Regions from separate parts of the Micromonospora sp. C97 genome, predicted to be linked through region 1. Evidence: riboswitches for the same ligand, from Rfam matches in the RefSeq annotation. Region 1 holds a riboswitch; the other holds the start of a gene.
The links. A riboswitch is a leader RNA that binds a small molecule or an ion and turns the genes downstream of it on or off. The one in region 1 is predicted to bind thiamine pyrophosphate.
Positions count from the first base shown of each region.

Region 1 (4,207 bases):
GGACAGCAGGTTGCGGGTGACCCCGTCGTTCGGGGCGTAGTACAGGTACACCCACTTGTTGGTGGCGAAGTCCGGGTCGAGCCGGATGCCGATCAGGCCGTCCTCGTTGCCGGTGAAGACGTCCAGGTCGACGGCGGTGACGGTGTTGCCGGTGTCCGGCTTGATGATCTGCACCCGACCGTCGCGCTCGATGTAGAAGACCCGCCCGTCGGGGGCGATGTCCAGCTCCATCGGGTTGCTGGTGTTGCTGTCCAGGGAGACCTTCTCGAAGTTGGAGGTCTTCGAGGCGCCACAGTCGGCGTCCACCACACCGGCGGCGCTCTGGATGCCGCCGAGCAGGTGGGAGAGGAAGCCGGGCTCGGCGTACGACTCCCGGGTGTGCCCCAGACCGGTGTACCAGGAGCGGCCACCGTCGTAGTCCTGACACCAGGCGACCGGGTGGTCGGCACCCATCGCGCCGGCGCCGGGGGTGTAGCTCTTCTCGTCCAGGCTGGCCAGCACGTGCACGTCCGGCCGGGGGTTGCTCTGGTAGTTGTACCACTCGTCGAAGCGGGACCAGCGGTCCGGCAACTCCGCAGTGGACGGGTGGGCGTGGTCCTCCACCTTGACGGTGGCCGTCTGGTTCTGCGGGTGGTTGGCGAAGTACGCGCCGACCAGGTCGCCGTACCAGGCCCAGCTGTACTCGGTGTCCGACGCGGCGTGGATGCCGACGTAACCACCGCCGGCCTTCACGTAGCGCTCGAACGCCGCCTGCTGCTCGGCGTTGAGCACGTCACCGGTGGTGGAGAGCCAGATCACCGCCTTGTACTTCGCCAGGTTGGCGTCGTTGAATGCGGCGCCGTCCTCGGAGTTGTCAACGGTGAATCCGTTGGCGGCGCCGAGTTGTTGGATGGCGGCGATGCCGGTGGGGATGGAGTCGTGCCGGAAGCCGGCGGTCTTGGAGAAGACGAGGACGGAGTAGGGATCGGCTGCGGCCTTTGGCGCCTTCGGCGCCACCTGGCTGACCGGGGCTGCGGCTTTCGCATCCCGTGGGGGGACCTGGGCGGCCGCCTGGGCGGGCGTGCCGAACAGGGTGGTCGAGGCCATGGCCAGGGAGATCAGGGTTGCGGTGATGGGTACGCGGGCACGACGAGAACGGGACACGCCGCCTCCTGTGTCGTAGTGACAGAGCTCGCGGGAGTCGGCTCGCCGAAGGCCGTCCCTGATGGAGCCGGTGGTGACGCCGTGCCAGGGTGCCCCCACCGACATTTTGTCGAATCGCTGAACAAATTAATTCGGCTGGCTCGATGTCGGGCAAGATGCGGACGGGTAACGGTTCTGCAACGGCGGGCGACATTCCGAACAGGACCGCATGAAGTGCCCCATGGATCTTGATCGTTCTGATGTGGTCCGGCCCGCCGGCCGCCGCCGACCCGGCACCTTGGCAGGCCGGCGGATCTGTCGTACGGTGACACGCAAGTAACCCACGGGAGCCCGGTGTACCGGGCTGAGAGGGGGGCTGACAGCCCCCGACCGTCGAACCTGATCCGGGTAATGCCGGCGCAGGGAGGAGTGTTGCCGTGCCGTCCCTGGGGCGATTGCATCTCATCACCGACACCCGACCCGGGCGTGACCCACTCGCCGTGGTCCGGGCCGCCCTCAGCGCGGCCCGTGCCGAGCTGGTGGTGCAGGTCCGGGTGGAGGATTCCGCCACCGACCGTGAGGCGTACGACCTGGCCCGACGGGTGCTGGCGCTGTGCACCTCGTACGGGGCGTCCTGCCTGGTCAACGACCGGTTGCACGTGGCGCTGGCGGTGGGCGCCGCCGGTGGCCACGTCGGCGCCGACGACCTGCCGGTCGCCGCCGCCCGCCGGGTGCTCGGCCCCACCGGCGTGCTGGGCGCCACCGCCCGCGCGCCGGGCACCGCGGGCGAGGCCGTCGCGGCGGGAGCCAGCTACCTCGGCGTCGGACCGTGCCACACCACCAGCACCAAGACCGGTCTGCCGGATCCCATCGGGCCCTCCGGGGTACGTGCCGTCGTCGACGCCGTCGACGTGCCGGTCATCGCGATCGGTGGAGTGACCGCCGCCCGGGTGCCGGCGCTGCGGGCCGCCGGGGCGTACGGGGTGGCGGTGGTCGGTGCCGTCTCCGCCGCCGCCGACCCGGCACTGGCGACCGCCGCGCTGATCGAGGCCCTGACGTGCTGACCGGCCGGTTCCCGTCAGCGCCGTCGAGCGACCGGGTCCGGCCGGACGTGGCAGTGGTGGGGGCGGGGCCGATCGGGCTCGCGATCGCCTGGCGCTGCGCCGCGCGAGGGCTGCGGGTGGCGGTGCACGATCCCGCACCCGGCTCGGGGGCGTCGTCGGTGGCCGCCGGGATGCTCTCCCCGGTCGCCGAGGCGTACTTCGGCGAACGGCAGCTGACCGCGTTGCTGGTGGCGTCCGCCGAGCGCTGGCCGGCGTTCGCCGCCGAGCTGACCGAGGCGACCGGAGTCGGGATCGGCTACCGGACCGAGGGCACACTGATGGTCGGCCTCACCGGCGACGACCTGGCCGAGGCGCGCCGGCTCTGGGCGTACCAGCAGGGGTTGGGCCTGCCGGTGACGCCGCTGCGCCCCAGCGAGCTGCGCGACCGCGAACCGGCGCTCGCCCCCCGGGTGCGCGGCGGCGCGCTCGCGCCCACCGACCACCAGGTCGACCCCCGGCTGCTGGTGCCGGCGCTGCGCACGGCCGCGCAGCGGGCCGGCGTGGTGCTCGTGCCGCAACCGGTCCGGCAGCTGTCCGATCTGGACGCCGGTGTCACGGTGGTCGCCGCCGGCTGCGGGGCCGCCGCGCTCACCGGCCTGCCGGTGCGGCCGGTGAAGGGTCAGATCCTCCGGCTCCGCGCGCCCGACGGCCTCGCGCCGGGCTTCCGGCACGTGATCCGGGGGTACGCCGACGGCGAGCACGTCTACCTGGTGCCCCGCGACGACGGCGAGGTGGTGCTCGGCGCGACTGTCGAGGAGCGGTCGGACACCACGGTCACCGCGGGCGCGGTGCAGCGGCTGCTGCGCGCCGGGGTCGACCTGCTGCCCGAACTGGCCGAGTACGACCTGGTCGAGGCCGTCGCCGGGCTGCGCCCGGGCACCCCGGACAACGCGCCGATCCTCGGCCCGCTGCCCGACCGGCCGGACGTGCTGGCCGCCACCGGGCATCACCGGCACGGCATCGTGCTCACCCCGATCACCGCCGACCTGATCGCCGACCTGGTGCTCGGCGGCGGACCCGACCCACTGCTCACGCCCTTGCGGGCGGACCGCTTCGGCCCGACCGGTGCCGTCGTGGGCGGACCTGAACCGACGATGGAGGGGGACCCGTGGAGTTGACGGTGAACGGGGCCGGGCGCAGCGTTCCCGCCGGCGCGTCAGTGGCGGACCTGGTCGGCGACATCGTGCCGCACCCACGGGGGGTGGCGGTCGCGGTCAACGGCGAGGTGGTGCCGCGCACCGGCTGGCCTACCCGGGCGCTGCGAGACGGTGACCGGGTCGAGGTGCTCACCGCGGCGCAGGGCGGGTGAGCGGCGTGCCGTTCGAGCTGGGTGGGGAGACCTTCACCTCACGGTTGATCCTCGGCACCGGCGGCGCCGCGAACCTGCACGTGTTGGAGCAGGCGATCCGGGCGTCCGGCACCGAGCTGGTCACAGTGGCGCTGCGCCGGGTGGGCACCGCGCCGGGCTCCACCGGTGGACTGCTGGAACTGCTGGACCGGTGCGGCGTACGCCTGCTGCCGAACACCGCCGGCTGCCACACCGCGACCGAGGCGGTGAAGGTGGCCCGGCTGGCCCGGGACGCGTTCGACACCGACTGGGTCAAGCTGGAGGTGATCGGCGACGAGCGGACCCTCCTGCCCGACGGGGTGGAGTTGCTCCGCGCCGCCGAGGAGTTGGTCGCCGACGGCTTCACCGTGCTGCCGTACACCAGTGACGACCCGGTGCTCGCCCGCCGCCTCGCCGACGTGGGCTGCGCCGCGGTCATGCCGGCCGGCTCGCCGATCGGTTCCGGGCTCGGCGTCGGCAACCCGCACCACATTCGGCTCATCCGGCAGGGTGTGGACGTGCCGGTGATCCTCGACGCCGGCATCGGCACCGCGTCCGACGCGGCCCTGGCGATGGAGCTGGGCTGTGACGGGGTGCTGCTGGCCAGTGCGGTCACCCGGGCGGCCGATCCGGTGGCGATGGCCACCGCCATGCG
Region 1 is NZ_JAGPXU010000002.1:115,768-119,974, reverse strand. It holds gene KBX26_RS03680 (ThuA domain-containing protein) at 1-1,143, opposite strand, end outside; TPP riboswitch at 1,456-1,565, shown strand; gene thiE (thiamine phosphate synthase) at 1,560-2,186, shown strand; gene thiO (glycine oxidase ThiO) at 2,180-3,343, shown strand; gene thiS (sulfur carrier protein ThiS) at 3,334-3,534, shown strand; gene KBX26_RS03660 (thiazole synthase) at 3,531-4,207, shown strand, end outside.

Region 2 (4,207 bases), on a different contig from region 1:
CCTCCGGTGAGACGCTACTGCCGGCGGTCCCGGCCGCCGGCAGCAACGCCAATGCCCCACCCGGCCGAGCGCGAAACAGGTTCACGACATCGGCCGTTCATCGCGTGGCAACGTCAGGACCCGCGTCGGATGCGGCCCGCGTACCGGGCTTCCAGCTCGTTGTTGTGCGCGTCGCCGTCGGGGATGTTCGCCGACAGGTAGACCGGGGGCCGCTGCCCCGCCGCCAGCAACCGCGCCACGACCTCCACCGTCACCTGCTGGGCCAGCAACGCCGCGGTGATCGAGGAGACCGCGCCGACCGCGCCACCGCCGGGCAGGGGCAGCGTCGCGTCGCCGTACGGGGCACCGTTGTCGAGCACCACGTCGGCGAGGTCGCTCAGCTTGCGCCCCGACGGGTGCCGGGACGTCATCCGGCCGGAGTGCTGCGCCGAGGTGATCGCCACCAGCCCGTGACCGTGCTCCTTCACCAGCGTGGCGAACTCCACCATCGCGCCGTTGACCCCGGAGTTCGAGGCGAGCACGAAGACGTCGGTGGGGCGAACCGGGGCCAGCTCGTAGAGGCGGTGCGCGACGGCCGGGTCCCGCTCCAGCAGCGGGCCGAGCCGGTCGGCCGGCTCGCCGCCGATCAGCACCAGGTCGCGCAGCGCGATCCGGTTGGTCGGCACCAGACCACCCGCCCGCCCGGCGATCTCCATCGCGAGCGCCTCCGAGTGCCCGGTGCCGAACGCGTGCACCACGCCGTCGGCCCGGACCGCCTCGGCGATCAGGTCGGCGGCCCGCCCCACCGCCTCCCGCTGGCTGGCGGCCACCCGGCCGATCGTCTCGGTCACCACGGCCAGGTAGTCCTCGGCACTCACCGTCATACGTCCTCCGTCGTTCGATTGCCTGCCACTTAGCCGGCCCGGGCCAGGATCGCCTCGGCGAGTGGGGCCGGCGCCTCGTCCGGGATCCAGTGACTCACCCCGGACAGCCGCACGAAGCGGTAGTCCCCGATGACGTTCGGCGCGCACGCCTCGGCGGCGGTCCGGCCGATGGCGACGTCCCGGTCGCTCCAGACGTACGTGGTGGGCACCGTGACCGGGCCGACGCCGGCCAGGTCGGCGCGGGACATCGCCCGGTACCAGTTCAGGGCCGCCGTGAGCGCCCCCGGCTCGCGCATCGGGTCGGCGTACCTGTTCACCCGGGACGCGTCGCCCACCCCGCCGAGCAGCTTGCGCAGCGCGGCGGCGTGCCACGCCAGCAGCACCTTCTCCGCCTTGTCCGGCTTGCGGAACAACGCCATGTACGACGAGCGGGCCTTCTGTCCGCTGTCGGTGCTCAGGGCGTGCGCCATGGCCGCCGGATGCGGCACGGACACCGCGGTCAGTGTGTGGACCCGGTCGGGGTGCCGGGCGGCGACCGCCCACGCCACCACCGCGCCCCAGTCGTGGCCGACCAGGTGCACGGCGTCCAGCTCCAGCGCGTCGAGCACCGCCACCACGTCGGCGACGAGTTCGGGGATGCGGTAGTCGGCCACCGCCGTGGGCCGGGCGCCGGGCGAGTAGCCGCGCTGGTCCAGCGCGTACGTGCGCAGCCCACCCGTGTGCAGCCGCGGCACCACGTCGTCCCACTCACCGCTGTGCTGAGGGAAACCGTGCAGCAGCAGGACGGGCACGCCGTCCGGTGGACCGTCGACTGTCACGTCGAACGTGAGGCCTCGTGCATCAACCCGCATGATCGGAAGCGTACCCAGAAGACGGTGGGCCGGCCGCTCCCGCAGGTCAGGCGCATGCCCTGCTGGGCCCACGACCCGGGTCGGTGTTAGCGTCACCGAGACAACTTCATATCCGACAGGGGAGCGCACAGCGCTGAGAGTGCGGGTACGCCCGCAGACCCTCGAACCTGATCTGGGTAATGCCAGCGCAGGGAGTTCGGTCGACCTCCAGCCGCGCCGCAGTCCGGTGCCACCGGACGCGGCGTGCGTCTTCTCCTGGTTCTCTTCGTTGAACTGGGAGCAATCATGGACAACACCACCAACCGTTGGCGCACCATCGACATCGTGGTCGCCTCGGTGATCGCGGTCGCCTTCGGCGTCATCTTCTGGGCCTGGGGCCTGGTCTGGAGCGCCACCGAGGGCGCGTTCGCCTTCTTCCCGCCGGCGCAGACGCTGCTCTACGGCGTCTGGTTGATGCCGGCGGTGATCGGTGGGCTGGTCATCCGCAAGCCCGGTGCCGCGCTCTACTGCGAGACCGTGGCCGCGGTCCTGTCCGCGCTGCTGGGCAGCCAGTGGGCCGGCACGGTGATCCCGCAGGGGATCGTGCAGGGCATCGGCGCCGAGCTGGCCTTCGCCGCCTTCCGGTACCGGTCGTTCCGGCTGCCGACAGCCGTGCTCGCCGGCGCGCTGACCGGTCTCAGCGCCGCGTTGTTCGACTTCTTCGTCTGGAACGTCGACTACGCGCTGGCCGACTACCGCATCCCGTACGCGCTGCTCACCGTCGTCAGCGCCACCGTGATCGCCGGCGCGGGCGGCTGGCTGCTGACCAGGGCCCTGGCCAACACCGGCGTCCTGGACCGCTTCCCGGTAGGCCGAGACCGCGCCCTGGTCTAACCCCCACCCGATGGCGTTGATCAAGAGGTTTGCGTCAACAGAAGCCGGTTTTCTGACGCAAACCTCTTGATCAACGTGGATGAGGCGGGGCTGGACAGGTTGGGAGGGGGTTCGGTGGGCGCTGTGGTGTTGCGGGGGTTCGGGTGGCGGCACGCCGGGCGGCGGGCCTGGGCGCTGCGCGGGGTCGACCTGCGCATCGAGGTCGGGGAACGGGTGCTGCTGCTCGGGCCCTCGGGGGCCGGCAAGAGCACCCTGCTCAGCGCGCTGGCCGGGCTGCTTCCCGACGACTCCGGCGAGCAGGAGGGCACCGTCGAGATCGACGGGCTCGACCCGCGCAAGGGGCGGGAACGGGTCGGCGTCGTCTTCCAGGACCCGGAGACCCAACTGGTGATGGCCCGCTGCGGCGACGACGTCGCGTTCGGGCTGGAGAACCGGGGGGTACCTGCCGACGAGATCTGGCCCCGGGTCGACGAGGCCCTGCACCGGGTCGGCTTCCCGTACCCTCGGGACCGCCGCACGGCGGCGCTCTCCGGCGGCGAGCAGCAACGCCTCGCCCTGGCCGGCGCGCTGGCCCTGCGCCCCGCCCTGCTGCTGCTCGACGAGCCGACCGCCAACCTCGACCCGGCCGGGGCCGACCTGGTCCGGCACGCGGTGGCCGGCGCGCTGGACGTCGACACCACGCTGATCCTGGTTGAGCACCGGGTCGCCGAGGCGTTGCCACTGGTGGACCGGGTGGTCGTCCTGGAACCGGGAGGCGGCGTCCGCGCGGACGGCACCCCCGAGGCGGTCTTCGCCGCCCACGGCGCCGCCCTGGCCGCCGAGGGCGTCTGGGTGCCCGGTCACCCCATCACGCCCCGGGCCGCCACCGCCGGGCCCGGGGAGCTGTTGCTCACCGCCGACCAGGTCGGCCTGCCACCCCGGCTGGGCGACACCAACCTGTCGGTACGCGCCGGTGAGGCACTCGCCGTACGCGGACCCAACGGTGCCGGCAAGTCCACCCTGGCGTTGCTGCTCGGCGGTCTGCTCCGGCCGGGCAGTGGGCGGGTCACCGCGTCCGCCGAACTGGCCGGCCCGGACCACCGCACTCCCCCGCATCGCTGGCGGGCGCCCGCGCTGGCCCGGCGGATCGGGTCGGTCTTCCAGGATCCGGAACACCAGTTCGTCACCAGCACCGTCTTCGACGAGCTGGCGCTCGGCCCACGCCGCACCGGTCAACCGGAGGCGGTGGTCAACGAGACGGTGGCCGGGCTGCTGGAACGGCTGCGGCTGGCCCGACTCGCCGCCGCCAACCCGTACACCCTCTCCGGTGGTGAGGCGCGGCGGCTGAGCGTGGCGACCGCCCTGGCCACCGCGCCCCGCCTGTTGATCTGCGACGAACCCACCTTCGGCCAGGACCGGCGGACCTGGCGGGAGTTGGTCGACCTCTTCGCCGACCTGCGCGACGCCGGGCACGGGGTGGTCACCGTCACCCACGACGCGGACTTCGTCGCCGCGCTCGCCGACCGCACCGTCACCCTGCACCGCGCCCCGGACGACCATCGATGATCAGCATCGAGCCGGTCGCCGCGCCGGACGCGCCGTTGGCCCGCCGCAACCCGGTGGCGAAGGTCGCCGCCGCAC
Region 2 is NZ_JAGPXU010000006.1:885-5,091, reverse strand. It holds gene KBX26_RS11120 (sugar isomerase domain-containing protein) at 114-863, opposite strand; gene KBX26_RS11115 (alpha/beta fold hydrolase) at 893-1,714, opposite strand; TPP riboswitch at 1,822-1,926, shown strand; gene KBX26_RS11110 (ECF transporter S component) at 2,000-2,587, shown strand; gene KBX26_RS11105 (ABC transporter ATP-binding protein) at 2,702-4,132, shown strand; gene KBX26_RS11100 (energy-coupling factor transporter transmembrane protein EcfT) at 4,129-4,207, shown strand, end outside.
Region 2: linked by a shared signal. The riboswitch ahead of KBX26_RS11110 (ECF transporter S component) and the one ahead of thiE (thiamine phosphate synthase) in region 1 are both predicted to bind thiamine pyrophosphate.